DNA from 3 places in the Neorhizobium puerariae genome. Region 1 is predicted to be linked to each of the others. Evidence: riboswitches for the same ligand, from Rfam matches in the RefSeq annotation. Region 1 holds a riboswitch; each other region holds the start of a gene.
The links. A riboswitch is a leader RNA that binds a small molecule or an ion and turns the genes downstream of it on or off. The one in region 1 is predicted to bind cobalamin.

Region 1 (9,594 bases):
GCCTTCGGGCTCGATGCGGCCGGCGGCGTGCAGGCGGGGCTGCGCGAGATCGGCCGCGGCTTCCAGGTGGGTTCGGTGCGCGTGCCGATCGTGCCGCAGGCGATCCTCATGGATCTCCTGAACGGCGGCGACAAGGACTGGGGCCTGCATTCGCCCTATCGCGACATGGGCTACGACGCCTTCAAGGCGGCGGCAAAGGACGCGTTTCCGCTCGGGACCGTCGGCGCCGGCACGGGCGCCACCACGGCCACGTTCAAGGGCGGGCTCGGCTCCGCCAGCGCGACGACGTCGGCGGGCCACACGATCGCAGCCCTGCTCACCGTCAATGCCATGGGCTCCGCGACGGTAGGCGATGGCCCGCATTTCTGGGCGGCTCCCTTCGAACGGGCTGGCGAGTTCGGCGGCCTCGGCCTGCCGGAAAAATTCACCGGGGACCACTCGGCCCTGCGGATGAAGGGCGTCAGCCTGAAAGCCACGACAATCGGCGTCATCGCCACCGACGCCGTGCTAACCAAGGCCCAGGCGCACCGGCTTTCGATCATGGCGCATGACGGGCTCGCCCGCGCCGTGCTGCCTGCGCATCTGCCGGGCGATGGCGACACGATCTTTTCGGCCGCGACCGGCGCGAAACCCCTGGGCGACATGGCCGCGTTTGCCGAGCTCTGCCATCTGGCAACACTGGTGACGGCCCGCGCCGTCGCCCGAGGCGTCTACGAAGCGAGGGCCTTGCCGGTGCCCGATGCACAGCCGGCCTGGCGCGACACATTCGCCGGCTAAAAAGTTTTCAGCGCTTCCTCAACCCTTGCCCAATCGTCCCTGCCGGGCAGGCCGATGCGCAGATCGTCCGGCCGCTCTTCGAACCGCCTTGCAAGGATACCGCCCTCGCCGAGATGCCGGAAAAGCGTTTGCACGCGGGCATCGCGAATAAAACGGAAGAGCGACGTACCGCCCGCGACCGGAACGCCCGCTGCGGCCAGAAGTCCGTCGAGCCGCGCCGCATCCGCCTTCAGCGTCGTCCGCATCGCGCGTTGCCAGCCGTCGTCGGCCAGCGCCTCGCCAGCTATATGCAATGCAGGCCCGGAAACCGCCCACGGGCCGAGCCGGTCCTCGATCTTTCCGACGATATCCGGATGAGCCATTGCAAAACCGAGCCGCAGACCCGCCATGCCATAGAACTTGCCGAAGGATCGAAGGACGACGAGGCCGCCTTCCTCCACCGCATCCGCAACGCTCTCGGCGTCGGAGACATCCATGAAGGCTTCGTCGACGACCAGCAGACCGCCCTTGGCGCGCATCAGGGCGGCCAGCGCGAGCAGGTCGCTTTTCGAAATGACGCGGCCGGTCGGATTGTTGGGATTGACAATGACCGCCAGCCGCCCAGCCGCGAGCCGCTCGAGATCTTCCGTCTCGGTGACGTCAAGTCCGGAAAGGCGGGCGGCCCGGGCATGTTCCGCGTAGGTCGGCGACAGCACACCGGCCCGGTTTACGCCCGAGCCCATCAGTCCGGCGACGATCGGCAGGAGGATCTGCGTGCCCGGTCCTGCTGCGATATGCGTCGCCGACGGCGCGCCATAGGCATTGGCCGCGATGGATTTCAGTTCCTGTGCCAAAGCCGGCTCCGGCAGTCGCGCGAAGGCATTGCCGGGGATGGGCGAGTGCGGATAGGAATAGGGGCTGATGCCGGTGGAAAGATCGATCCAGGGTTCGGGCGCATGCGGAAACAGCGCCCGAGCGCGGGAAAGATTGCCGCCATGCGCAATCGGACCACCAACTTCATGCCGACTTTCTGGGCCTGCCACCGCTAATGTTCCTTCTTGCATTTTTCGCGCTGATCGTGGAGCGCATCTTCGGATACCCGGACTGGCTTTTCCGGCGTATCGGCCACCCGGTCACCTGGATCGGCAAGCTGATATCCCGGCTCGATGCCGGCTGGAACCGCGAGACCGACGATTTCGCCGCCCGCAGGCGCATGGGCGTGCTGGCCCTGGCTGTTCTGCTGGGCGTGACGGCCGCGGCCGCGCTGATGGCGGAACGCGTCCTGCTCGTCCTGCCGTTCGGGCCGATCCTGCTGGTTCTCGCCGCGGCCAGCCTGCCCGCCCAGAAAAGCCTTGAAAGCCATGTCGAGGCCGTCGCCGATGCGCTCAGGAAGGGCGGGCTCGAAGCAGGCCGCAAGGCGGTTTCGATGATCGTCGGCCGCGATCCTGAAAAGCTCGACGAGGCGGCCGTCTGCCGCGCGGCGATCGAAAGCCTGGCGGAGAATTTTTCCGACGGCGTCGTGGCTCCGGCTTTCTGGATGGGTGTTGGCGGGCTTGCGGGCGGCGCGGCCTACAAGGCGGCCAACACCGCCGACAGCATGATCGGCCACCGCTCCCCCCGCCATGAAGCCTTCGGCTGGGCGGCGGCGCGGTTCGACGACCTCATCAACCTGCCGGCCTCGCGGCTGAGCGCGTTGCTGTTCGTGATGGCGGCCTTTTTCATCGACCGGGCTTCGCCGGGAAATGCGATCAGGGCCGTGCTGCGCGATGCGAGGCATCACCGCTCGCCGAATGCCGGCTGGCCGGAAGCGGCGATGGCCGGTGCGCTCGGCATCGCGCTCGCCGGCCCGCGAAGCTATGGCGGGCAGATGATCGAAGCGCGGTTCATGGGCGAGGGCGGCCGCCCGGAACTCACCCGCGACGACATCCTTCGTGCGCTGAAACTCGCCCGCGTGGCGGATGGCCTGCTGATCGGCCTCTTCGGCCTTCTGGCGTGGATCATCTGGCAAGCGTGAGCAGTCCATCGAGATCGAGGTGCCTTTCCATGTGCGCTGCCAGCCGGTCGAGCACGTCGTCCACACCCGCCTCGTAGTCGAGACCCGACGCCGGGCCGCCGAGCCGCGTCAGCCAGGCGGAGCGCTGCCGGTCATCGGCGAACAGGCCATGCAGATAGCTGCCCCAGACCTGGCCGCCGGCCGACGTCGCGCCATCCGCAGATCCGCCCCCGACCGTAGCGAAAGGCCGCGCGCAATCCGGCCCCGCCGTCCGGCCCACATGCATCTCGTAACCGGACAGGGAAATGCCGTCGAAACTGGTGCCGGAGACCGCCTCCAGCCGCTTGTCGCCGGAAAGCACCGTCTCGACATCGAGCAGGCCGAGCCCCTCGACAGAACCCGGAGGCCCTTCGATCCCCTCCGGATCGGAAATCCTCCGCCCCAGCATCTGATAGCCGCCGCACAGACCGAGCACCCGCCCGCCCCTCCGCGCATGCGCGGCGATATCGACGTCGAAACCCGCGTCCTTCAACGCTGAAAGATCGGAAATCGTCGCCTTCGATCCGACCAGCAGGATCAGATCGCAATCGCCGGGAATGGCCTGCCCGGCCCGAACGCGGAGAAGCTCCACTTCCGGCTCGGCCTCCAGCGGATCGAGATCGTCGAAATTGGAGATATGCGGCAGGATCGGCACCGCGACGCGGATCTTGGCACCGGGTTTGCAGGCGGAAGGACCGTTCAGGCCAAGCGCATCCTCTGCCGGCAGGCGGGCGGCATCCGCAAAATGCGGCAGCAGCCCGATCGACCGCCAGCCGGTCAGGTCGCCGATCATCCGCATGCCTTCGGCAAACAGCGCCGGATCGCCGCGAAAACGGTTGACGACAAAACCCCGGATCATCGCCGCGTCGTCCGGCGAAAGCACCAGCTTCGTGCCCGCGAGGCTGGCGATCACGCCGCCCCGGTCGATATCGCCGATCAGCACGACCGGCACATCCGCCGCGCGGGCAAAGCCCATATTGGCGATGTCGTTCTGGCGGAGGTTGATCTCCGAAGCACTGCCTGCCCCTTCGACCAGCACCAGATCGGCCTTTGCCCGCAGCAGCTCGAAACTTTCCAGCACGCGCGGCATCAGCTTCGGCTTGAGGTGCTGATATTCGGCGGCCCCGGCATTGCCTTCGACCCTGCCCTGAACCACGACCTGCGCGCCGACATCGCTCTGCGGTTTGAGCAGTACCGGGTTCATGTGGACGCTGAGCGGCACTTTCGCGGCGCGCGCCTGAAGCGCCTGCGCCCGGCCGATCTCGCCGCCATCCGCGGTCACCGCCGCATTGTTCGACATGTTCTGCGGCTTGAAGGGCAGGACCCTCAGTCCGCGCAGCGTGAAGGCGCGGGCAAGCCCAGCCACGACCAGCGACTTGCCCACATCCGAACCCGTTCCCTGAAACATCAGCGCCCGAGCGAAACCGATCGCGGCCATTGTTCAGAACTCGATGCCGGCCTGAGCCTTCACCCCGGCCTTGAAATGATGTTTCACCAGCGTCATCTCGGTGACCATGTCGGCCGCCTCGATCAGCGCCGGCTTGGCATTGCGGCCGGTCACGACCACATGCAGGTCCGGCCTGCGGGCCTGAAGCGCGGCGATCACCTTGTCCAGGTCGAGATAGTCGTAGCGCAGCGCGATGTTGAGCTCGTCGAGGATGACGAGCCCGATCGTCTCGTCCGCCATCAGGTCGAGCGCCTTTTCCCAGGCTTTTTCGGCGGCCGCGATGTCGCGCTGCAGGTCCTGGGTTTCCCAGGTGAAACCTTCGCCCATCGTATGCCACACGACACGGTCGCCGAAGGTGGCCAGTGCGGGCTGCTCGCCGGTCGACCAGGCACCCTTGATGAACTGCACGACGCCGACACGGCGATTGTTGCCGAGCATGCGCAGCGCCAGACCGAAAGCGGCGGTGGACTTGCCTTTGCCGGGACCGGTATGGACGATGAGAAGACCCTTTTCGAGGGTCTTCCCGGCCACTTCCGCATCCTGAACCGCCTTGCGGTTCGCCATCTTGGCGCGATGGCGTTCGGCGGATGTTTCGTCGATCTCCTTCACCGCGAAGCCAGCTCCGTGGAAGAACGCACGGCAACATCCTCGCCGGCGCGAAATCTTTCGCGGATCACGCCGGCAAGCGTGCCCAGCGCCGCCCAGAAAACCAGGTTCGTGGCATAGACCGCATTGACGAAGCGGGCGTGCAGTTCGATCGGCACGGCCGTTTCATGGCTTGGCGGCAGCGGCGCGCCGACAAGATGCGGCGCGATCAGCAGAACGATCGCCAGCGCCGCCAGCACGGCCGAGCGCGTGTAGGCAAGCAGGCCGAGGCCGGCGGCCGTGCAGACGGCTGTCGAAACCCACCAGATCTGGCGAGGACCGAGTTCCGCCGCCGGCATGCCCGGCAGTTCGGGCGGCAGCCCGAGGCCGGGGGCAAGGCTGACGGTAAGGAAACCCGCGATGCCGAACAGCAGGCCGCCGCGCCATCCTCCGAAACCGCCCAGCGCTTCCGCACCCGCGATCATCACGAGGCCGAAACCGATGGCGGCCAGCACGTCCGCGGCCGCGGTGTAGATGAAACGCTCGAAACCGTCCGCCGGCATCCACGCTTCCTCGTCGTGATGATGGTCCGCAGCGGCCGGCGCCGTTGCACCGGCAGCCGGCGCAGCCTCGTGGCTGTGGCCGGCTTCGGGAGCGGCGTTTTCATAGGTCTCCGCCTGCAGGATCAGCGGGACGGTGGAGAAGCTCTGCATCACGGTCAGCAGCAATCCGGACAACAGCCCGGCGATCACCGCCGCAAAGACGATGTTACGAAACAACGACATGGGAAACTCCCCTTAGTGGCAGGGGAATGCGAAGGAATGGCGCGAATCGTGCGCGGCGTTATGCACGACTTCCATATGCGAGAAGCCGACGAAGCCGACGACGAAAAGGCCCAGCAGCGCCGTCATGCTGAGGGGAATGATCTTCGAGGTGGAAACGCTGACTGCGGTGGCAGCAGATTTCGTAACCATGGTTATGTCCTTTCACCCTCCACCCGAGGGTCGTTCAAGTTTCCAGTCGCCTCTGGCAGGTCTCCTGGCTCGCGGATCAGGCGCCCTCGCCCGCCTTCCCGGATCGCTCCAGTGGCATGATGGACGAAGACTTTCCGCTTACAGTTGCGGGGGCAGCCGCGGGCTGGACGGCAGGAGCCGTCGCACCGCATTCCCTCTCAAGGCCCGTTCGGGCACCGTAGGCAGGGTCACTATAGACGAATTTGCCGCACGGGCAATCGCCTTTGCGACGCCTACCGTCTCCCCCGCCGTCTCCCCACTGTCTCCATTGACACGGGCCTGCGACCGGGCGTAGTTGAAGAAAGACGGTCCTTTTCCGGCAACGGAAGGGGCTAAGAGAGAATGCGGTGCGATCCTTCTATCCGGATCAATGCCGCGGCTGCCCCCGCAACTGTAGGCGGCGAGCCATCTGCCGAAAAGCCACTGGAGCGATCCGGGAAGGCAGGCAAATGGCGGCGACCCGCGAGCCAGGAGACCTGCCGTTTGGACAACAAGGCTCGCCGGGCGGGGTGCTCCGGAGAGGTTCGCTCATTCACCGCAGGCGGCTTGCCCCTCCTGTTCCGCGCCCCGATCTTGAGATATCCCGGCGGTAACGCGGCCAGACGATGAGTGACGAGCACAGGAACGATCCCGATATCGACGTGACGATCTTCGTCTGCACGAATTGCCGCGACGAAACGGATGGCGACGTGCGTCCGGGCGTGGCGATGATCGAGGCGCTGAAGGCTGCGGCAGCCGGCAGGCCACTTGCCGTCAGGCCCGTCACCTGCCTCGCCAATTGCGAGAAGAGCCCGAGCGCGGCCTTCAACCACCGTTCCGGCTGGTCCTATGTGTTCGGCCATCTGTCGCTTGAAAACGTCGAGGATATCGTCGCCGGCGCGATGATGCTCGCCGGCGACGAGCGCGGTTTCCTTCCTCTTCGCGGCCGTCCCGCCTGCCTGCGCGGCAAGGGCATGACGGCCCGCATTCCCCCCTTCCATCATCACGAGGACATGCCATCATGACCGTCTCTTTCGGCCGCGTTCCCTGCACCGTCGTCACCGGGTTCCTGGGCGCCGGCAAGACAACGCTGATCCGCAACCTGATCGAGAAGCTGGACGGCAAACGGCTGGCGATCATCGTCAACGAATTCGGCGATGTCGGCATCGACGGCGAGGTGCTGAAGGGCTGCGGCATCGAGAGTTGCCCGGAAGACAACATCATCGAGCTCGCCAACGGCTGCATCTGCTGCACCGTGGCCGACGATTTCGTGCCGGCGATCGACCAGATCCTGTCCCGCGAACCGCGCGTCGACCATATCCTCATCGAAACCTCCGGCCTTGCGCTGCCGAAACCGCTCGTCCAGGCCTTCCAGTGGCCGGATGTGAAGGCGCGCGTGACCGTGGACGGCGTGGTGGCGGTGGTGGACGGCGTCGCGCTGGCCGAGGGCCGGGTCGCCGACGACCACGACGCCCTGGAAGCCCAGCGCGAGGCCGACGGTTCGATCGATCATGACGATCCGGTCGAGGAAGTGTTCGAGGATCAGGTCGCCTGCGCCGACATGATCGTGCTGACCAAGACCGATCTTCTCGACCAGGCTTCGCTCGCCGCCGCCAAGGGCCGCGTTCAGGCGCATCTGCCGCGGGCGGTGAAAATCGTGCCTGCCGCAAACGGCGCAATCGATCCGGGCGTGCTGATCGGCCTCGGCCTCGCCGTCGAGGACGACATCGAGAACCGCAAGACCCATCACGACGACGAGCTGGACCACGACCACGACGATTTCGACAGTTTCGTCGTCGACCTGCCGGCGGTGGCGGATGCCGAGGCGCTGGCCGCGCGTATCTCCGAGACGGCGGAGGCAGAAAACGTTCTGCGCATAAAAGGCTTCGTCGAAGTCGCGAACAAGCCGATGCGCCTGCAGGTCCAGGCGGTAGGATCGCGCGTGAACCATTATTTCGACCGTGCCTGGGGCGCGAACGAAACCCGCCGGAGCCGCCTCGTCGTGATCGGCGAAAAGGGCATCGACCGCGCGGCGATCGAAAGGATGCTGGCCGCCTGACAAAGGCCCGTAGAGAAAAGGCCCGCAGAGAAAAAGGAATGCACATACTCGCCACCACATCGTCGTCACTGGACGACCTGATCGAACCGGTCGACCTCAACCAGTCGCCGGCCGATGTGGTGGTGCTGTCCTTTTCCGGCAGCGACCTGAACGGCGTGGCCGCGGCATGGGCCGAAAATCGGCCGGACCTCGCCCTCACCAACCTCTCCGACCTCCGTCACCCGATGTCGGTCGATCTGTGGCTGGAAAAGACGGCAGTCCATGCCAAGGTCATCCTCGTCCGCATCCTCGGCGGTTATGACCGCTGGGCCTATGGGGTGGACGAACTGTCGCGCCTGGCGAAGCGGAACAGGATCGCCCTGGCCCTGCTCCCCGGCGAATGCAGCATCCGCGACGAGCGGCTGGCCGGGGCCTCGACGGTTTCGGAAGAGGTGCTTGCCGGCATCCTCGCCTGTTTCCGCGAGGGCGGGCCGGACAACATGCGGCTGCTCGCCCTTCGTCTTGCCGCACTGGCAAAAGGCGAAACGAAAGCCCTGGCGCAAGCGCTGCCGATGCCGAAAACCGGTTTCTACAGGCCGGACCGGGGTATCGTCGAGGCCGACGACCTGCTGGCCGGCTTCGCATCCGGCGCGCCGCGCCTGCCGATCCTCTTCTATCGTTCCATGCTGCTCGCCAACGATGCCGCGCCGGTCGATGCCCTGTTCGAGGCTTTGGCGAAGCGCGGATTGGCACCGTTGCCGATCTTCGTCAGCGGCCTGAAGGATGCGGATGCCGTCGCCTTCGTCGAACAGGCCGTAACAGGCCTCAAGCCCGCCGCGATCATTACGACGACGGCCTTTGCCAGCAGCACGGACGACAAGGGCGAAACGATCTTCGACCGGGCTGGCGTGCCGGTCTTCCAGGCGGTCGTCGCCACGACCCGCCGCGAGGGCTGGATGGAAGGCCGCCGGGGGTTGAACCCCGCCGATCTCGCCATGCATGTCGTCCTGCCGGAACTCGACGGCCGCATCCTGGCAGGCGCGATCTCCTTCAAGGCAGGCGAAAATTCCGCCAGTCTGGTCAACCGGCCCGAACCCGACCGGCTGGAACAGGTGGCCGACCGCATCGCAGCCTTCCTGCGCCTGAAGCTTGCCGCGCGCGCAGAACGGAAGATCGTCATCCTGATGCCGGATTATCCGGGCGCACCGGGCCGCACCGGCTATGCCGTCGGGCTGGACGTACCGCAAAGCGTGCTGTCCATGTTGCGCGCGCTTTCCATAGCCGGCTATTCCATCTCCGGCATTCCGGCGACCGCGCGAGACCTTCTCGACCTGCTGGACCGGAGAACCGGGGCCTATCCGCTTTCCGCCTACCGGCCGGCGGCCGGCGCCGAAACCGCCTGGGGTCCGCCGGAAACCGACGAGAATGCGGAAGACGGCGTCTTCCACTTCCGGGCCGCGCAATTCGGCAATGTCACGGTGGCGCTGGCGCCCGATCGCGGCCGCAACGCCGACCGCCGCGCCGATTACCACAGCCCCGACCTGCCCCCGCGCCATGCCCTGATCGCCTTCGGCCAGTGGATGCGCGATACGCTTGAGGCGCACGCGGCGGTGCATGTCGGCGCGCACGGCACGCTCGAATGGCTGCCGGGCAAGACGGTGGCGCTGTCGAAGGATTGCTTCCCGGAAATCGTCACCGGCGGCCTGCCGGTCGTCTATCCCTTCATCGTCTCCAATCCGGGCGA
Region 2 (9,594 bases), on a different contig from region 1:
GATGGAACCGAGGCGATATGGCTCATGTCGGAGACTGCGGTCAACGCCCGGATCGCCGTCTCGATCGTCTTGCCGAAATCGGAGGAATCCATCGCCGCCGCAATGTTCAGCGAGCCGAGATTGCAGGAGATATCCTTGCCCATATGTTCGTATGACAGGTCGTCGTTAAACGTGCTTGCCTCGCTCACCTGCAGGATCTCCGAGCAGAGATTGCTCATGGTGATGCGCCCCGCAACCGGATTGACCCGGTTCACCGTGTCCTCGAACATGAGGTAGGGATAGCCGCTCTCGAACTGGATCTCGGCGATGATCTGGAAGAACTCGCGCGCCTTGATCTTTCTTTTGCGGATGCGGGCATCCTCGACCATCTCGCGATATTTCTCCGTCACCGAAATCTCGGTGAAGGGCATCCCGTAGACGCGCTCCACGTCATGGGGCGAGAACAGGTACATGTCCTCGTTGTTCCTGGCGAGTTCGAAAGTAATGTCCGGGATGACGACCCCGAGCGAGAGCGTCTTGATCCTGATCTTCTCGTCGGCATTCTCACGTTTCGTATCGAGGAAACGCATGATGTCGGGGTGGTGTGCATGCAGGTAGACCGCGCCCGCCCCTTGCCGTGCGCCGAGCTGGTTGGCGTAGGAGAACGAATCTTCCAGGAGCTTCATGATCGGAATGATGCCGGAGGACTGGTTCTCGATCTGCTTGATCGGCGCACCAGCCTCGCGGATGTTGGTGAGCGACAGCGCAACGCCGCCGCCCCGCTTCGATAGCTGCAGGGCCGAGTTGATCGAGCGGCCGATCGACTCCATGTTGTCCTCGACGCGCAGCAGGAAGCAGGAGACGAGTTCGCCCCGCTGCTTCTTGCCGGCATTGAGAAAAGTCGGGGTCGCCGGCTGGAAGCGGCCGGAAATGATTTCCTCCACGAGACCGCGGGCAAGCTCCTCGTCGCCGCGCGCCAGCGTCAGCGCCACCATGCAGACGCGGTCCTCATAACGCTCCAGATAGCGTTTTCCGTCGAAGGTCTTCAGCGTGTAGCTGGTGTAGTATTTGAAGGCTCCCAGGAAGGTGGGGAAACGGAATTTCCTGGCATAGGCCTGATCGAAGAGATCGCGGACGAAATTGAAGGAATACTGGTCCAGAACCTCCTGCTCGTAATAGCCTTCGGTCACCAGGTAATCGAGCTTTTCCCGAAGGTTATGGAAGAAGACCGTATTCTGGTTGACGTGCTGGAGGAAATATTGACGTGCGGCCAGCCGGTCCTTGTCGAGCTGGATTCGGCCCTGCTCGTCGTAGAGGTTCAGCATGGCGTTCAGCGCGTGGTAATCCAGCGCGGGTTCCGCGGCCTTCGCCGGCCTGTCTAGCGTAAGCGTGTCCAAAATCGTTCCAATCCATGTCTGACGTTAGCGACGTCCTCGACCGTTCCAAGAAGCTCGAAACGATAGAGGAAGGGCACGGCGCACCTGGCGGAGATGATGTCTCCGGCAAGCGCGAAAGCCGCGCCGAAATTGGTGTTGCCCGCTGCGATGACGCCACGAAGCAGATTGCGGTTGCCGGCATCATTCAGGAAATGGATCACCGGTTTCGGCACCGCCCCTTTCGTGCCTCCGCCGCCATAGGTCGGCACGATGAGCACATAAGGCTGCCGTACCGAAGGCGGAATCGCGCTGCCGTCCATCGGCAGGCGCAGCGCCGGCATGTCCAGCCTCTCCACGAAACGCCGCGTGTTCTCCGACCGGCTGGAGAAATAGACGATATCGCCCATGGCTGGGACGTATCAGACGAGACTGCCGATCATGTCGGGCCGGAAGCCGGCCCAGTGCCGCTCTCCCGCCACGACGACCGGGACCTGGCGATATCCGAGCCTCCGGACGAGCTCGTAAGCCGCGGCGTCAGCGGACACGTCGATGACGGTGTAATCGATCCCCTGGCGATCGAGCGCGCGGGTGGTCGCGGTGCACTGGACGCAGGCAGGCTTGCTGTAGACGGTAATGTTCATTGTGTTCCTCGTGTTTCGAAAAAGCATGCAACATCGTTCGGGCATCCGCCGATGCCCGGGCAATGAAACTGGAATGGACGCAGCCGTAACCGGCAGCCGGACGCAGAGCGTCCGTCACGCCTTACGGATCAGTACTGTTCAACATGGACTTCACCCCGAAGTGGCTCTGCGGGGTATTCGGGAAAACGGCGCCCACAGGTTTCATCCCGCAAACCGCCGTTCGCCATCCGGACACCCCGCCCGTGGACGTTCTGCTCGAGGCAGGTCTCCTGGCTCGCGGGTCGTCGCATCCGCCCCTCGCCTTCCCGAAGCCTTCCGGCCCAGTGGCTTTATCGGACGTATGCTCTCCGCCTACAGTTGCGGGGGCAGCTCCGGACTTGCAGCCTTCCTCATGAAGGCCACGCACCGTATTCCCTCTTAGCTCCCCATCCTTACGAATCGGAAGCACCTCGAACACTAGATATAGTAGACGAGGTTAAAATCACGTCAATAGCTATGAAAATCACACATCAAGAGCAGGCAGCAGCGGAAAGCCTCCCGGACGGTGGACGGGCATGGCGAAACGGCCCTCGCGATGGGGCCTCGCTCGTCGGAGGAACGCTATGGATATGGCGTGACATGGCCAGTTGCAGTTCAGGCGACAAACGCGGTTGCCGTCAGATCCTTGGTATGCCGTCCGGTCTCAGGGCTTTCTTGAGCGCCGCGATACGGAAGATCGCGTTGGGGGCGCCATAACCGCGATATCCTCGCCTTTCGACGATCTCGAAGAAGAAGCCTTCTCCGTAGGTCATGCTGTAGAGCTGGAAATATTCGCCGTGTTCGTCGCGATCGTAGAGGATGTTGTCGGCCTTCAGCCGCTCCGTCAGGTCCGGATCGAGGCCGAAGCGCGCCTCCACGTCGCCATAGTAGTTCGGCGATATCTGCAACGGCCGGAAACCGTTCCGGCGGAGCGCCGCCGCCGTCGCAAAGATGTCGTCCGTGTGAAATGCGAGATGCTGGACGCCTGAGCCGAACTTTTCCGCGATGAAGTGCCCGGCCAGCGTCCGACGGTTCGGCGCCGTTGAGCGTGATCCGCAGCGATCCGGAACCATTCTCCACCACCTGGCTGCGCACAACGCCGGCGGGATCGATGATGTCGACCATCGGCGTTTTCCGCATGCCGAAGATCGAGGTATAGAACAGAAGCTAGGTCAGCATCTCGTCATAACCGACGGTCTGGGCGATGTGATCCACATGCAGGAGATGCGCCGGCATCACCGCGGCATCGTCCTCGATGGGCATGAAATCGATCTCGGAAAACCTGCCGAGCTCGCTTTGATCGTCGATGAGATAAACCAGCCCGCCGCCGACGCCACGGATTGCCGGTATCTCCACTTCGCCGGGGCCGACCGGCTGGCTGAACGGCTCGGCGTCCAGCGCCACGGCACGCGCGAGCGCAGCCCGGGCATCATCGACGACCAGCGCCATCGCATAGGCCGAGGTGCCGTGCATGGCAAAGGAGGCATTGGGAACCCCTTCCCCTCGGTGTTGACGAGAAGGCGGATATCCCCCTGACGGAACAGATCGACCTTCTTCGCGCGATGCGACGCCACCTTCGCAAAACCCAGCGCCCTCAGGATGCCGACGAGATCGGCCGCCTCCTTTTCATCGGCGGAGAACTCCACGAAGCCGACGCCCCTGACCTCGGCCCGGTCCGGCATGGCGGCTACGGTCAATCCCGTCGCATCGGGTATGCGGCGCACCCGATCGCCCAGGTAGATCAGCGAGCGGTGACCGTCCGCGGCAATCGACCGGGTCGAGCCGCTGCGGAACTGGTCGTTGAAGATCTCCAGCGAAAAATAGCCGTCATAACCGGTCTCGGCGACCGCGGCCGTGAAATCCGTCACGGGAAGGTCCCCCTCGCCCGGCATGTTGCGGAAATGCCGGCTCCAGTAAAGCAGGTCCATGTCGATCAGCGGGGCATCGGCAAGCTGGACGATGAAGATCTTGTCCCTGGGGATGGAACGGATCGAGTTGATGTCGATCTTGCGCGCTTGCGCGACAGCGTGTGGAAACTAGCGAGGATGAGCCCGATATTCGAATGGCCGGCACGGCGCACGATCTCCCACGCGTCGCGATGGTCGTTGATGTGGCGCCCCCAGGCAAGCGCCTCATAACCGATCCTCAGACCTCGTCTGGCGGCCCGTTCGCCGAGCTCATGGAAATCCGCAGCCGCCCGGTCGATACCACCGAGCGATACCGGCGAGACATTCGAGCAGACCAGCAGAAGATCGGTACCGAGTTCCTGCATGACATCAAACTTGCGTTCGGCGCGGTCGAAAGTGCATGTCCGCAGGGGTTCGGGCATGCCTTCGAAATCTCGGAAGGGCTGGAACAGAGTGATCTCCAGTCCGAAATCGCGCACCATCCTGCCCACATCTGCCGGACTGCCGTCGAAGGCCAGAAATCGTTTTCGAATATCTCCACCCCCTCGAACCCCGCCTTCGCTATCGCCTCAAGCTTCTCGGGCAACTCCCCGCTGATCGATACGGTCGCGCGATCGACGTCTTCATGCATTCCTCCATTCCCCCGGAACGGCTCGGAGACATGAAGGCGCCGGCGTGTCCGAAGTCGCATGTCCAACATCGCAACCTTTATCATATCCATTATTTGTACCAAATAGTTCGTAAGGGAAATAATGGCTGCCCGGCTCCGCGACGCCCGCACGTCTCCTTTCGGAGACATTGGTACTCATGCCTCCTGCAGGCGCTCCAGATTCCAGGAAGGCGCAATGACCTCCCCGCTAGACTTCCAATCCTCCAGCCCAGGCGAATACCGCTTCCGCCATGGCGGCGAGGTGATCGGCCGTGGAGAAGCCGGAGATCTTCCTGCGCGGCTTCAGATCGTGGTCGCCATCCTCCAGCCAGAGGATTTCGATCGTTTCGGACAAATGATAGCCGGGTACCTCATCCCGGGCGCCGAACTCGTCACGCGTTCCCTGGCAGATCAGGGCGGGCGTCTTCAGTTCCTTCAGGTGCTGCGTGCGGAGTTGGTCGGGCTTGCCCGGCGGGTGGAATGGATAACCGAGGCACAGGAGGCCCGCGATCCTGCCCTCCGCATGAAGTTCATCGGCGACCATGCTCGCGACCCTTCCGCCCATGGACTTCCCGCCGATGATCAGCGGGCCTTTCGCGTGAAATTCGGCGATGGCCGCCTTGTATTCCGGATTGAGGGTCTCCGCTCGCGGCGGCGGTTTGCGGTCCCCCGACATACGCCGGGCCGCCATGTAGGCGAATTCGAAGCGCGCTACGCGGAACCCTTTCTCCGACAGCGCTTCGGCCGACGCCGTCATCGAGGCGGAATCCATCCGAGCACCGGCGCCATGTGCAAGCAGTATGGTGAAACGCGCCTCATTCGGTCCCTTGATCAGAAATCGGTCCGACATCCTATTCCCTTCATTTCGCAAGTATTCCCCAAAATCCCGCGCCTGAGAATAACAGATGGACGACATGCCAGGGGCGTCGCCGCAATCGTCCATGATTGCAAATTTTTCTCATTCTCGCGGAACCAAACTTCATCTAAATTGTTTCTACGGGTTGGGTACTCAGGGAGGAGGCGAAAGACATGCAGACTAGCTGGCAGAAACCTGTTCGTGTTGCGTTTGGACATCTTGGGACCGAAGTCATCAACGGGCCGTTCGAAGCACTGGCCTTGTTGACCGACCGCTGGCCCGATATGCGCGGGCCTCATTTCGTCAAGGCACGCAGCGCCTGCCGCGCCGCGCTCGACGGACGGAGGTCGCCGGAAGAAGCGCGCCAGCAGTTCGAACAGGCCGTGAGCGAAGCACAGCTTCATTTGAACTGAGAATACGAAGGAAAAGCTGGCCGGCATCGCCGGCCTTTTTCTTTTCCGCTTCAGATGCCGAGAATATCCGCGACCAGCCTCAATCGAGAGCCGGAAAGCGTGATCGGCGCGAAAAGAACGGAAAAACAGATGCACGGCCCCTGCTTTCCCGCAACCGGCCGATGTTCCAGCATTTCGTCGGCAATCGAGACATCCCCGCGGCTGAAATTGCCGCGGTGATCGTGGAATTCCCCTTCCAGAACCAGGGTCAGTTCGAGGCCGCGATGACCGTGATGGGGCAGCGCCCTGCCCGCCCGCACCCACAGAAGACTCGCTTCGACATCCGGCACCTTTTCGATGACGTACTGGCGAAATCCGGGCAGCTTCGTTTTCCAGGGAATGTCCGCGAGGCTGCTTCCCGTATAGGCCTGCATCGATGAGGGAAAGCGCTTTTCCGCGTCCATCCGGGGCGCCGCCGGCAAGGGAGCCGAGTTCAGGATCGTCGTCAACTGCAAGTCGCGGGAGGACATTGCAACCGGGTCGCTGCGCCGCAAGGCGGCGCCGGCCAGTTCGTCAAGGGTATCGGCAAACCGCAAGGCCGTGGCCTGCATCTCCAGATGAGCCCCAACAAGGACATGAGCCGGCTCCGGAAGGGAACCGGCAACGTAATGCGCGATCAGAAGATCCAACCTTTCAAGGTTCAGCAGCATGTCCGTGGCCAGTTTCGCGAGCGGTATTTAAGCACCGCACGACAAATTCACGAATGGCATGGATCAGTATTTGCTTCAACAACATTCGCGCCATGCGCGGCAGGAAGTTGATATTACTATTTCCGATATAATAACGGGCGGGTTTCCGTGATCTGCGCACCGGCCGAAGAGCCGGCCGCGAAACCTCTTTACCGTCCTCCATCGCCTCGGCCAGGCGGCCCGCAGGGAGATGAATTTTACCGGGCCCCAACCCGAACGGAAACAGAATTTCTTGCCCTCGGGTGCTTGTGCGCGGAAAAGACCCGTCTTAAATCTCCAGGGAACAACAAGGTGCCGCGATGACCTCTCACTCCTCCGTCCTCAGCGTGATCGGCAATACGCCCCTTATCCGGCTCAAGGGCGCCTCGGAAGCGACCGGCTGCGAAATCCTCGGCAAGGCGGAGTTCCTGAACCCAGGCCAGTCGGTCAAGGACCGCGCCGCGCTCTACATCATCCGCGATGCGGAAAAGAAGGGCCTTCTGCGTCCGGGCGGCGTGATCGTCGAAGGCACGGCCGGCAATACCGGCATCGGGCTCACGCTGGTCGCCAAGGCGCTCGGCTACCGGACGGTCATCGTCATCCCGGAAACGCAGAGCCAGGAGAAGAAGGACGCGCTGAAGCTGCTTGGCGCCGAGCTGGTCGAAGTTCCCGCCGTTCCCTACAAGAACCCGAACAACTACGTGAAGATTTCCGGGCGCCTGGCCGAAGAGCTTGCCAGGACGGACCCTGCCGGCGCGATCTGGGCAAACCAGTTCGACAACGTCGCCAACCGGGAAGCCCATATCCAGACTACAGCACCTGAAATCTGGGAACAGACCGAAGGCAAGGTCGATGGCTTCATCTGCTCCGTCGGCTCGGGCGGTACGCTCGCCGGCGTTGCCATGGGACTGAAGGCCAGAAACCCGAACATCAAGATCGGCATCGCCGATCCGGAGGGTGCGGCGCTCTACGATTATTACGCCCATGGCGAGCTGAAGGCCGAGGGCTCCTCGATCACCGAAGGCATCGGCCAGGGCCGCGTCACCGCCAATCTCGAAGGCTTCACGCCAGATTTCGCCTATCGCGTCACGGATGCGGAAGCGTTGCCGGTCATTTTCGACCTCGTCGAGAACGAGGGCCTCTGCCTCGGCGGTTCCACCGGCATCAACGTCGCCGGTGCGATCCGGCTCGCCAGGGACCTCGGTCCCGGGCACACGATCGTGACGATCCTCTGCGACTACGGCAACCGCTATCAGTCGAAGCTCTTCAATCCGGACTTCCTGAAGTCGAAGGGCCTGCCGATTCCCGCCTGGCTGACGCGAAAGCCGAACATTCCCGTCCCCTTCCAGACTGCCTGATATTCGGGATTCGAGTGATCCATGCCCGTTGAAACCCTTTACCGCGACGACTTCTACCTTTCGACGGCCGAAGCGGTGGTGACGGCGCTTCACGAAGACGGCGGCATAGAGCTGGACCGCACCTGCTTCTATGCCACGTCCGGCGGGCAGCCCGGCGATACCGGTTTCCTCGAGCGCGCCGATGGCACGAAGATAGCACTCGGCCAGACCAGGCACGGCGCCACCAAGGATATCGTCATCCATGTGCCGCTTGAGGGCGAGCAACAGCCGCTTGTCGGCGAAAAGCTGGTGCTGCACATCGACTGGCAGCGGCGCTACCGGCTGATGCGCATGCACACCGCCTGCCATCTGCTTTCGGTCGTGTGCCCCTACCCCATCACGGGCGCAGCCGTCGGAGAAGAGGAATCGCGCGTCGATTTCGACATGAGCGAGACGATCGACAAGGACGAGGTGACGGCGAAGCTGATGGAGCTCGTCCACCAGAACCACCCCGCCTATGTCCAGTGGATCACCGACGAGGAACTGATCGCCAATCCGGGAATCGTCAAATCGAAGAACGTCCGCCCGCCGCTCGGGCTCGGGCGCGTCAGCCTCGTCTGCATCGGGGAAAATTCCAGCGTTGACAGCCAGCCCTGCGGCGGCACACATGTCTCCGAAACGCAGGAGGTCGGAGCGATTCATATCGCCAAGATCGAGAAGAAGGGCAAGGAGAACCGCCGTTTCCGCATCAGGTTCGGCGAGCCCGGCGCAGAGGTCTGAGCGACAAATCCTAACCGTCCGGAGCCCCATGGGCCCAAGGGAGACATATCATGAGCGAAACCAGCCGTTTCGTCGTTTCGTCCGAGTGGCTTCACAAGGAACTCGGCAGCCCGGATCTCAGAATTCTCGACGCGTCGTTCTACCTGCCGGCACAGAACCGCAATGCCGATGCGGAATATGCTGCCGGGCATATTCCCGGCGCCATCCGCTTCGATCACGACAAGGTCGCCGACCATTCCACCGGTCTGCCACACATGGTCCCGTCGCCCGAGGTCTTTGCGGAAGCGACCGGCCGGATGGGCATCAGCGAAAAGGATCGCATCGTCATCTATGACGGGCCTGGCATCTTCTCCGCGCCCCGCGCGTGGTGGCTGTTCCGCATCATGGGCGCCAAACAGGTCTTCGTGCTCGATGGCGGGCTCGACGGATGGAAGGCCGAGGGACGTCCCCTGGAGACGGCATTGCCTTCCTCCACGCCCAGCACCTTCAAGACAGATTTCCGGGTGGACAAGGTGATCGACTTCCAGACGATGCTGTCCATCGTCGGAGACGGTTCGCGGCAGATCGCCGATGCCCGGTCGGCCGGACGCTTTGCCGGCACGGAGCCGGAACCCCGCGCCGGCATGCGCTCAGGCCATATGCCCGGCGCTCGCAGCCTTCCCTCCGGCACATTCTCCGTAAACGGCAAGCTGAAGTCGCTGCCGGAACTGCGGAAAGCCATAGAAGATGCCGGGATCGACTTCGGGCAGCCTGTGGTGACGAGCTGCGGTTCGGGCATCACCGCCGCGATCATCACCCTGGCACTCGAGTCCCTCGGCCATGAGGACAACGCGCTTTATGACGGCTCGTGGACCGAATGGGGCAACCGTCAGGATACGCCGGTCGTCACCGGCCCGCCGTCGCCCAGCGCGGCCTGACGCCCATGGCCAGG
Region 3 (9,594 bases), on a different contig from region 1:
GCACGCGCATTCAGGGAGCGCCAGAGAAAACGCGGGCGTCAGGCACGGCTGCTGAAGCACGCCTTCCTGATCGCCTTTTCCCTGGTCATGCTCTATCCGCTGCTGTGGCTGACGGCATCTTCCTTCAAACCCGACAACGAGATCTTCGGCAGCCTGTCGCTCTGGCCGAGCCGCTTCCTGTGGTCGAATTATGTCGACGGCTGGCATGCGCTGCCGGTGTCCTTCACCGTCTTCTACAGGAATTCCATCATCGTCACGACCCTGTCGGTGATTGGAAACCTGCTGTCCTGTTCGTTCGCCGCCTATGCCTTCGCGCGGCTGCAGTTCACGGGACGCAGCTTCTTCTTCGCGCTCATGATGATGACCATGATGATCCCGTATCATGTCGTGATCATCCCGCAATACGTGCTGTTCCTGAACCTCGGCTGGGTGGATACCTACCTACCCCTGATCGTGCCGAAGTTCCTTGCCGCGGACGGTTTCTTCATTTTCCTCATGGTGCAGTTCTTCCACCAGATCCCCCGCGAGCTCGACGAGGCGGCGATGATCGACGGCTGCTCTACGTTCAAGATCTTCTGGGCCGTCATCCTGCCGCTTTCGCTTCCGGCGATGGCCACGGCCGCGATCTTTTCATTCATCTGGGTGTGGGAGGATTTCCTCGCCCCGCTCATCTACCTCAACGACATCGAGAGCTACACCGTGCCGCTCGGCCTGCGCCTGTTCATCGACCAGGAAGGCCAGTCGAGCTTCGGGCAGATGTTCGCGATGTCCGTCCTGTCGCTGGTTCCGGTGGTGATCTTCTTCGTCGCGTTCCAGAAACTGATCATCCGGGGCATCGCGACCTCGGGCATGAAATAAGGGAGAGATCGATGGCTGGCCTGACACTGCGCAATCTCGGCAAGTCCTACGGCGCCGTTTCCATCATCAAGGGGCTGAATCTGGAGATCAGGGACGGTGAGTTCCTGGTGCTGGTCGGCCCGTCGGGCTGCGGAAAATCCACGCTTCTGCGGATGATCGCCGGAATCGAGGAAATCACCGACGGGACGCTGTCGATCGACGGGCAGATCGTCAACGACCTGCCCGCTTCGAAACGGCATCTGTCGATGGTGTTCCAGTCCTATGCGCTCTATCCGCACATGTCCGTGCGCAAGAACCTCGCCTTCGGCCTGCAGAACCTCAGGATGGACAGGGGCGAGATCGACCGGCGCGTTTCCGAGGCGGCGCGTATCCTGCAGATCGAGCCCTTGCTCGACCGCAAGCCGCGCCAGCTTTCGGGGGGACAGAAACAGCGCGTGGCGATCGGCCGTTCCATCGTGCGGGAGCCGAAGCTCTTCCTGTTCGACGAGCCACTGTCGAACCTCGATGCCGAATTGCGCGTGCAGATGCGCGTGGAACTGGCGGCGCTTTACCAGCGGCTCAGGACGACGATGATCTACGTCACCCACGATCAGGTCGAGGCCATGACGCTCGCAAGCCGCATCGTCGTGATGCGCTCCGGCCGGATCGAACAGGTCGGTACGCCCGAGGAGCTTTATACGCGCCCGGCCAATCTGTTCGTCGCGGGCTTCATCGGTTCGCCGAAGATCAACAGTCTCGCCGCCACGGTGAGCCGGGGCGGCGGTGGCCCGTCGGTCCGGATCGCGGATTTCGCACCCTTCAGCCCGCCGCCGCTGGAGCGTGTGGATGCCGGCATGACGATCTGTGTCCGGCCCGAAGCGGTCAAGGTGGGGGCGGGCGACATCACCGCCGAGGGCACCGTGAAACTGGTCGAATATCTCGGAAGCGAAACGCTGGTCTATATCGGCCTGCCATCGGGCCAGACGCTGCTCCTGCACGGCCCCGTCATGGACCGGCCCCGGCAGGGCCAGAGGATTACGGTCGGGATCGATCTTGCCGACATGCATTTCTTCGATGCAAACGGCGAGCGGGTGGAGCCTGTCGTCTTGAGGGAGACCGCCTGAGATGAAAGTCGCCATCGTGGGCTGCGGCTCCCGGCACCAGATGTTCCGCGATGCGATCACCGGCCCGTTTTCCGACCGGCACGAACTCGTGGCGCTCTGCGACAGCAATCCCAAACGGCTTGCCTTGTCGGCGGAGGCCGTGCCGCGGCGCAATGGCAACGGGGTGGCGACCTATCTCGCCGGGGACTTCGACCGTCTGCTGGCCGAGCAGGCGCCCGACGCCGTCATCGTTTCGACGCCGGACCATCTGCATGGCGATTATATCGTGCGGGCGCTGGAGGCGGGCAGCGACGTGATCTGCGAAAAGCCGCTGACCATCGACCTTGAGACGCTCAAGCGCATCACCGACGCGCAGGCGCGGACGGGCCGCAGGGTCACGGTGACCTTCAACTACCGTTATTCTCCGGCCCGCACGCAGGTCTACGACCTGCTGGCCTCCGGCATGATCGGGGACGTGGTGGCGGTCGATTTCCGCTGGTATCTCGATCGGGTGCACGGCGCCGACTATTTCCGCCGCTGGCACCGGCAGAAGGACAATTCCGGCGGCCTGCTCGTCCACAAGTCGACCCATCATTTCGATCTGCTGAACTGGTGGCTGGGCACGCGGCCCGAGGAGGTTTTCGCGTCGGGACGGCGGGCCGTCTACCGGCCGGAGACGGCGGCCGGCATGGGGCTGACGGATTACGGCCCGCGCTGCGCGACCTGCGCGGATGCCGAAAAATGCGACTATCGGCTGGATCTGGAAAGCGACGACAACATTCGCCGTCTCTATCGCGAGGCGGAGGACGAGGACGGCTATTTCCGCGACCGGTGCGTCTTCGATCCGTCGATCGGCATCGAGGATACGATGCAGGTCCACATCCGCTACGCCAGCGGCGTCAGCGCCAATTACACCCTCACCGCCTATGCTCCCTGGGAGGGGCTGGAGGTGGAGTTCCACGGCACCCGGGGGACGCTCCGCCACAGGCATGTCGAGAAGCACGGCATCCTCGGCGGCAAGGGATCGCTGGCGGACGTCGAGTGCATGTCGACCACCCTGCATCTTGCCGGCGAGGAGCCGCGCGAGATCGACGTTGCCACGGGCAAGGGCGCCCACGGCGGTGCGGACCCGGTCATGCTCGGCTACATCCTTGCGCCGGACAGCATGCCCGGGGAAACGCGCGGGCGTGCCTCCGATCACGTCGCCGGCGGCTGGTCGATCCTGACCGGGATAGCCGCGAACGAGGCGATCGCCACCCGCGGCGTCGTCAGCATTCCGGCGATGCTGGCCAGGCACGGGATCAGGCTGGGCTGACGCGACATTCGAAGCTGTGGAGAATGAGGCGTCCGGGTTCGCGGATGCCGCTGTCTGCATTCCCGTTTCGTCCTTTCATCGATGAGCCGTCGCGACCGGGAACAAGGTTGGGATTTGTGCGGTCGCAATGCCTGCGGCGGCTGGACAAGTTCCCGCAGGTTCCGTATCAACGACGCGCTACGGTTCTGCATTCGCAGATGAAAAGGGAACGCGGTGAGGTCTTCGGGCCGATTCCGCGACTGCCCTCGCAACTGTAAGCGGCGAGCCTTTCATCAAGGCCACTGATCTCGACGGGATCGGGAAGGGGATGAAAGGCGCCGGAGCCGCAAGTCAGGAGACCTGCCGTGGCGAGACCAGTGATTACCGGACGAGGTGTTCCGGCAGGGAGACTATTGTGACGTCAGCGATCTTGTCGCTCGCCATCCTGATGCAAGCCATGTGCACGGCCTTGCACAGTCCTGCCTTTCATCCCGGCATCGCCGTATTTTTCGAAAGGACAGGACATGAAACCCGGCTTGCTTGCAGCCCTCTTCGCCACTCTTCCGTTCGCGGCCCTGGCTGCGCCGACGAGCTATCCGCTGACGCTTGAAAACTGCGGCACCGAACTCCGCGTCGAGAAGGCGCCGCAACGGGCCGTCGGGCTTGGCCAGAACAGCACCGAGATCATGCTGATGCTCGGCCTTGCCGACCGCATGGCCGGCAGCGCCGTCTGGGTCTCGCCGGTCCTGCCCGAGCTTGCGGCGGAAAACGACCGGGTTCACCGCATCGCCGACAACACGCCGAATTTCGAAGCGGTCGTCGCACGCGAGCCGGACTTCATCGCCGCGCAATTCCTGACGTCCGTCGGTCCGCAGGGGCGGGTCGGCACCCGCCGGCAGTTCGCCGATCTCGGCGTGCCGAGCTACATCTCCCCGACCGACTGCGTGGTGACCGATAACACGCGCTCGGACGGCACCCGCAAGCAGATGCTGACGATGGACCTCCTCTACCAGGAGATCGATGAACTCTCCCGCATCTTCGACGTCGCGGATCGCGGCGAGGCGCTGATCGCTCAGCTGAAGACCCGTGAAGAGGCCGTCAGAAGGCGCGTCGCGGACCGGGCGGACGATGTGGGCCTCGTCTACTGGTTCTCGTCGGCGGATGTCGCGGGCGATGCCTGGGTCGCCGGGAAGAACGGCGCTTCCGGTTACATCACCAAGGTTCTCGGCGCCCGCAACGTCATCGAATCCGAAGAGGAATGGCCGCTGGTCGGCTGGGAGACGATCGCCGCCCGAGACCCCGCCGTCATCGTCATCGGCACCATGGACCGCCGCACCCAGGGGGCGGACGATCCGGCCGTGAAGAAGAGGTTTCTCGCTACGGACCCGGTTGTCGGCAAGCTGGACGCCGTCGAGAAGGGACGGATCGTCGAGATGGACGCCCAGGCGATGAACCCGACGATCCGGACGATCACCGGCCTGGAAATCGTCGCGGACGCCCTTGAGCGCTTCGGATTGCTGAAGTGAGACGATCGCGCTTTGGAGCATGGACGGCCGGCATCGCGGGCGTTTGCCTCGTATTCTCCGCCCTCTTCGTCGCAATCGCCGCTGGCGTGGCGATCGGCGAGATGACCATTCCGATGGAAACGACGATCGGGGCGGTGACCAACCGCCTCGGCCTGACGGATATCGCGCTGCCGCGCATCCAGGAAGCGGTCATCTGGGACTACCGGCTGTCGCGCTCCCTGGTGGCCGCTTTCTGCGGGGCAGGGTTGGCGCTTTCCGGCGCGATCCTCCAGTCGCTCCTGCGCAATCCTCTCGCCGAACCCTATGTGCTCGGCATTTCCGCCGGCGCGTCGACGGGTGCGGTCGGCGTCATGCTGCTCGGGTTCGGCGCGGGGGCGATCTCGCTGTCGGCCGGGGCATTCGCCGGTTCGCTGGCGGCCTTCGTTTTCGTGGTGCTGCTTTCCAGCGGCCGCCAGACGGCGGACCGCACGATTCTCGCGGGCGTGGCCGCGTCCCAGCTCTTCAACGCGTTGACATCCTACATCGTCTCGACCTCGGCCAACGCCGAACAGGCCCGCAGCGTGATGTTCTGGCTGCTCGGCAGCTTCGCCGGCGTCCGCTGGCCGGAGGTCGCACTTTCGGCCTCCGTCGTCGCGGTCGGCCTCGTCGTCTGCATCTGGCATGCGCGGGCTCTGGATGCCTTCACCTTCGGGGAGGACGCCGCCCGGTCGCTCGGGATCGCCGCCCGGCGGGTGCGTGTCGTCCTGCTTCTTGCAACCGCGCTGATGACCGCCACCATGGTCAGCATGGTGGGGTCGATCGGCTTCGTCGGTCTCGTCATTCCGCATGCGGCGCGTTTCGTGGTCGGTCCCGGCCATATCCGGCTGCTGCCGGCCTGCGCCCTGGTCGGGGCGTTGTTCATGGTGGTCGCCGATATCGTCTCCAGGATCATCATCGCTCCGCAGGTTCTGCCGATCGGCGTGGTGACCGCGCTTGTCGGCGTGCCGTTCTTTTCCGTCATCCTCTATCGGGCAAGGAGGGGTGCATGACGCTTGCAGTTTCCTGCGTCCGCTGGCTTGCGGGCAGAAGAGTGATCGTCGACGGCGTGACGGTTTCCGTCGAGCCGGGCCAGACGCTCGGATTGATCGGTCCCAACGGGTCCGGCAAGTCGTCGCTGATCCGGCTGCTCGCCGGGCTCAGGGCGCCGGCCTCCGGCGAGGTCGCCCTCGAAGGGCGATCCATGGCGGGATTTGGTCGTCGCGAACTTGCCCGCCGCGTCGCCGTGGTCGAGCAGCACTCCGTCACCGAGGCGAATGTCACGGTTCTCGACGTCGTCCGCCTTGGACGTACGCCGCACCGCTCGGCGCTGTCGCCATGGACCGGCGAGGACGACAGGATCGTCACCGAAGCGCTTGTCCGTGTGGGACTGGAGGACCGGCGCGACCAGTTCTGGCATACGCTGTCGGGCGGCGAACGCCAGCGCGTCCAACTGGCGCGGGCGCTTGCCCAGTCGCCGTCCTTCCTCATCCTCGACGAGCCGACCAACCACCTCGACATCCAGCATCAGATCGACATCCTGCGGCTGGTCGCCGAACTCCCGCTGACGACGGTCGTGGCGATCCACGATCTCAATCTGGCGGCCCGGTTCTGCGATGTGGTCGCCGTCCTGTCCGGCGGTCGCCTCGTTGCCTCCGGACCGCCGGCCTCGATCCTGACGGAAGACCTGATCGCCACCGTCTTCGGTGTCCGGGCGCATGTCTCGACATCGCAGCACCACAGCCGGCTTCACATACAATTCCTGATGTAGGCAATTCCTGATGCAGGGTTTGAAAATGCAGAACTGGTCGGTCAAGGACGACATTCGCGAATACTGGACCATCCGGGCGGAGACCTACGATCTGAGCCCCGGCCACGGGATCGCGAGACTTGGGGAGATGGATGCCTGGAAACGGCTGATCACCGGGCATCTCGGGGAGGCCGGAGGCCGCAACGCGCTCGACCTTGCCTGCGGCACCGGCGTCATGACCATGCTGATGCACGATCTCGGTTTCAACGTCACGGGCCTCGATTTCACCGAGGCGATGATGGCCAAGGCCCGCCGCAAGGCGGAGCGTGCGGAAGCGCCGGTCAGGTTTCTGACGCGTGACGCCGAGGAGACCATGGAACCCGATGCCGGCTACGATGTGATCGTCGCCCGCCATCTCGTCTGGACCCTGGTCGATCCCGGGAAAGCGTTCCGGGAGTGGTTCCGTATTCTGAAACCCGGCGGGCGCTTGCTGATCATCGACGGCGATTTCGTCCGCAAAAGCTGGCTGGAGCGCCTGGTTCCCCTGCTCGACCGCATTTTCGGAAAGCCGCAGGACGGGCACAGCCTGCTGACGCCGGAACAATGGCGGGCTCACGACAGCATTGTCGAAAGGGTCCATTTCAGCGGGGGCGTCCGGTCCGGCGACGTCAGGGGGCTTTTCGAGAGGGCGGGGTTTGAAGGCCTGAAGGTCGACACCGGCCTGAGCGACATCCGGAAAAGCCGGGGCATCGGCCGGATGTCCCGCAGTGGGCTCATCTCCACGCTGCAGCACAGGTTTGCGATATCCGGGGAGAAACCTCTCGCCTAGATGCCTCTCCCCGCACCGGAGGGCGTCGGAGATTTCTTCGGGCTGCTCGGAATCCATTCGATCGGCGGGTATGTCTGGTGTGCGTTCGTCGGTGCGACGGTCGCCCATGCGATTGGAGCGACGGGCTGCGGTGCCGTATCGCCCGTTCGCCTGGTGCTGGCGGGCGTCGCGCTCTCGGCCGTGCTCGGCGGGATCGTGACCGCCTTCATCGGCGCTCCCATGCTGATCCTCCTTGCCCGTCGCAAGCAGGCGAGAGGACTGTGAGGCACACGGCAATGGTCGAGGGCGGATGAGGACGCGGTCAGCCGCGCGATGGAAGCCACCGTCGTATCGGAACTGGCCGGCCGGCTTCTGGACGAGCTTTCAGGCGGGCAACGCCAGCGGGTCTGGGTTGCCATGGCGCTCGCGCAGGAAACACCGATCCTGCTGCTCGGCGAACCGACCTCCTACCTGGACATCGCGCACCAGATAGAGCTGCTCGATCTTCTGGCCGATCTCAACCGGCGGGGACGCGCCATCGTCGCAGTCCTGCACGATCTCAATCAGGCCTGCCGCTACGCGACGAACCTGATCGCGATGAAGGCGGGATCGGTCGTCGCCGAGGGCAGGCCGGCGGCCATAGTGACGGAACGATTGGTGGAAGACGTCTTCGATATCCGATCGATGATCATTCCCGATCCGGTCACCGGGACGCCGCTGATCATCCCGAGGGGCAGGCCGGCGCCCTAGGCGGTGGGGAAGAGCACCAGACGCTGGCGCGGGTCCGGATCTCGCCATTTCCCGCCCGCGTGAAGCATCCCGAGCGATCTCGCGCGGAAAAGCGGACCATCGGCGGCAAAGCCGCTGGAATGTTACGGGATCTGACCTGTAGAAGTCTTGGAGACGAACGAGTCGGCGCCGTCCCGGCCGAGAGAAAATATACTTTTGGCATTTTGAAATATGATATATCAAAAGTGCCGCCAGCGCCAGATGCAGGGAAGAGCCGTCCGCGTGAGAAATGTATATGTACTTGCCCTGATCGCATATGCGGCCTTTTCCGTGACCGACGCTTCGGTCAAGGCAACGGGTACGCATTTGTCCGTCTTCGAGATCGCGTTCCTGGTCAATGTCTTTTCGGGCCTGACCCTGCTTCTCACGCGCCATCCCAACGAACAGTGGCGGGATTTCTGGCGTATCGACCGGCCCTGGGCCGTGCATGGGCGCGCGGTCTGCGGCGTGGTTGCAAGTCTTTGCGGCGTCTATGCCTTTACCACCATACCGCTCACCCAGTCCTATGCGCTGATCTTCCTGGCTCCGCTGTTCGTGACCATCATGTCCGCCCTCATCCTGAAGGAATCCGTGGGTCCCTGGCGCTGGTCGGCGGTTCTCGTCGGTTTCGTCGGCGTGCTTCTCGTCGTCAAGCCCGGTTATCAGGCCTTCGAATGGGGCCATCTTGCCGCGATCGGGACCGGACTGGGCACCGGCACCGCGGTGATAATCCTGCGCGGGCTGGGCGGGCGGGCAAAAACGACCAGCATCCTCGGCATGCTGATCAGTTACCTGCTCGTTCTGAACGCGATCATGATGATATTCTGGGGCATGCGTGTCCCGACCCTGCGGGAGTTCGCGCTTCTGGGGCTGGCGGGTATCAGCTACGGCCTGGGCCAGTGGGCGTTCATTCTTGCCGCGCGTTATGGAAATGCCAACCAGATGGCGCCGATGCACTATTCGCAGCTTGCATGGGCGGTGCTGTTCGGCGTGTTGATTTTCAATGAGTATCCGGACGCGCTTGCCCTGCTGGGCATCACCGTCATCGGCGGTGCCGGTCTGTTCACGGTGGTCCGCGAAAAGATCCGGCGCGAGCGCGCCCCGCGGAAGGCCGAGGCCCGCAGCCACGCGGATTTTTCCTGAAAAATCGAAAAAGGGAGAGGAGCACATTGCGCCGCCCAATATTTGATATATCATGTATTGAGAAATCGGACTAAACGTCGGCGGGGAGGCAGGCAAATGACGGGAACGGTTCTGGGTGTCCTCGCCGACGACCTGACGGGCGGGATGGAAACCGCGGCGATGCTGGTTGCGGAAGGCATCGACTGCGCTTTCGTGACCGATCCCGACATGGTGGAGGCATCAGGTCCCGCCGAGGCGATCGTCGTCGCTCAGAAGACCCGCGTGATCGCGCCCGGGGATGCGGTGTCCAGGACGGAGCGGGCCGCCCGGGCTCTCCTTGCCCGGGGCGCACGGCAGTTGTTCTTCAAGTA

Region 2: it holds a riboswitch for cobalamin, as region 1 does, so the genes downstream of both, nrdH (glutaredoxin-like protein NrdH) here and ACFFP0_RS31885 (DUF1636 family protein) in region 1, are expected to answer to the same signal.
Region 3: it holds a riboswitch for cobalamin, as region 1 does, so the genes downstream of both, ACFFP0_RS07045 (ABC transporter substrate-binding protein) here and ACFFP0_RS31885 (DUF1636 family protein) in region 1, are expected to answer to the same signal.

The regions. Positions count from the first base shown of each region.
Region 1 covers NZ_JBHMAA010000077.1:176,871-186,464, reverse strand. The annotation lists gene ACFFP0_RS31920 (P1 family peptidase) at 1-777, shown strand, start outside; gene cobD (threonine-phosphate decarboxylase CobD) at 774-1,799, opposite strand; gene cbiB (adenosylcobinamide-phosphate synthase CbiB) at 1,805-2,770, shown strand; gene ACFFP0_RS31905 (cobyric acid synthase) at 2,754-4,226, opposite strand; gene cobO (cob(I)yrinic acid a,c-diamide adenosyltransferase) at 4,230-4,844, opposite strand; gene ACFFP0_RS31895 (CbtA family protein) at 4,841-5,605, opposite strand; gene ACFFP0_RS31890 (CbtB domain-containing protein) at 5,618-5,794, opposite strand; cobalamin riboswitch at 5,832-6,029, opposite strand; cobalamin riboswitch at 6,123-6,331, shown strand; gene ACFFP0_RS31885 (DUF1636 family protein) at 6,439-6,837, shown strand; gene cobW (cobalamin biosynthesis protein CobW) at 6,834-7,871, shown strand; gene cobN (cobaltochelatase subunit CobN) at 7,910-9,594, shown strand, end outside.
Region 2 covers NZ_JBHMAA010000032.1:212,400-221,993, forward strand. The annotation lists gene nrdE (class 1b ribonucleoside-diphosphate reductase subunit alpha) at 1-1,376, opposite strand, end outside; gene nrdI (class Ib ribonucleoside-diphosphate reductase assembly flavoprotein NrdI) at 1,358-1,762, opposite strand; gene nrdH (glutaredoxin-like protein NrdH) at 1,775-1,996, opposite strand; cobalamin riboswitch at 2,239-2,463, opposite strand; partial or broken gene ACFFP0_RS25505 (bifunctional sugar phosphate isomerase/epimerase/4-hydroxyphenylpyruvate dioxygenase family protein) at 2,653-4,548, opposite strand; gene ACFFP0_RS25510 (alpha/beta hydrolase family protein) at 4,779-5,420, opposite strand; gene ACFFP0_RS25515 (DUF982 domain-containing protein) at 5,600-5,839, shown strand; gene ACFFP0_RS25520 (ChrR family anti-sigma-E factor) at 5,890-6,528, opposite strand; gene ACFFP0_RS25525 (cysteine synthase A) at 6,867-7,904, shown strand; gene ACFFP0_RS25530 (alanyl-tRNA editing protein) at 7,926-8,663, shown strand; gene sseA (3-mercaptopyruvate sulfurtransferase) at 8,714-9,580, shown strand; gene ACFFP0_RS25540 (GNAT family N-acetyltransferase) at 9,586-9,594, shown strand, end outside.
Region 3 covers NZ_JBHMAA010000008.1:349,372-358,965, reverse strand. The annotation lists gene ACFFP0_RS07060 (carbohydrate ABC transporter permease) at 88-858, shown strand; gene ACFFP0_RS07055 (ABC transporter ATP-binding protein) at 870-1,961, shown strand; gene ACFFP0_RS07050 (Gfo/Idh/MocA family protein) at 1,963-3,255, shown strand; cobalamin riboswitch at 3,419-3,616, shown strand; gene ACFFP0_RS07045 (ABC transporter substrate-binding protein) at 3,759-4,760, shown strand; gene ACFFP0_RS07040 (FecCD family ABC transporter permease) at 4,793-5,788, shown strand; gene ACFFP0_RS07035 (ABC transporter ATP-binding protein) at 5,785-6,546, shown strand; gene ACFFP0_RS07030 (class I SAM-dependent methyltransferase) at 6,557-7,354, shown strand; gene ACFFP0_RS07025 (hypothetical protein) at 7,355-7,618, shown strand; partial or broken gene ACFFP0_RS07020 (ABC transporter ATP-binding protein) at 7,625-8,083, shown strand; gene ACFFP0_RS07015 (DMT family transporter) at 8,345-9,244, shown strand; gene otnK (3-oxo-tetronate kinase) at 9,341-9,594, shown strand, end outside.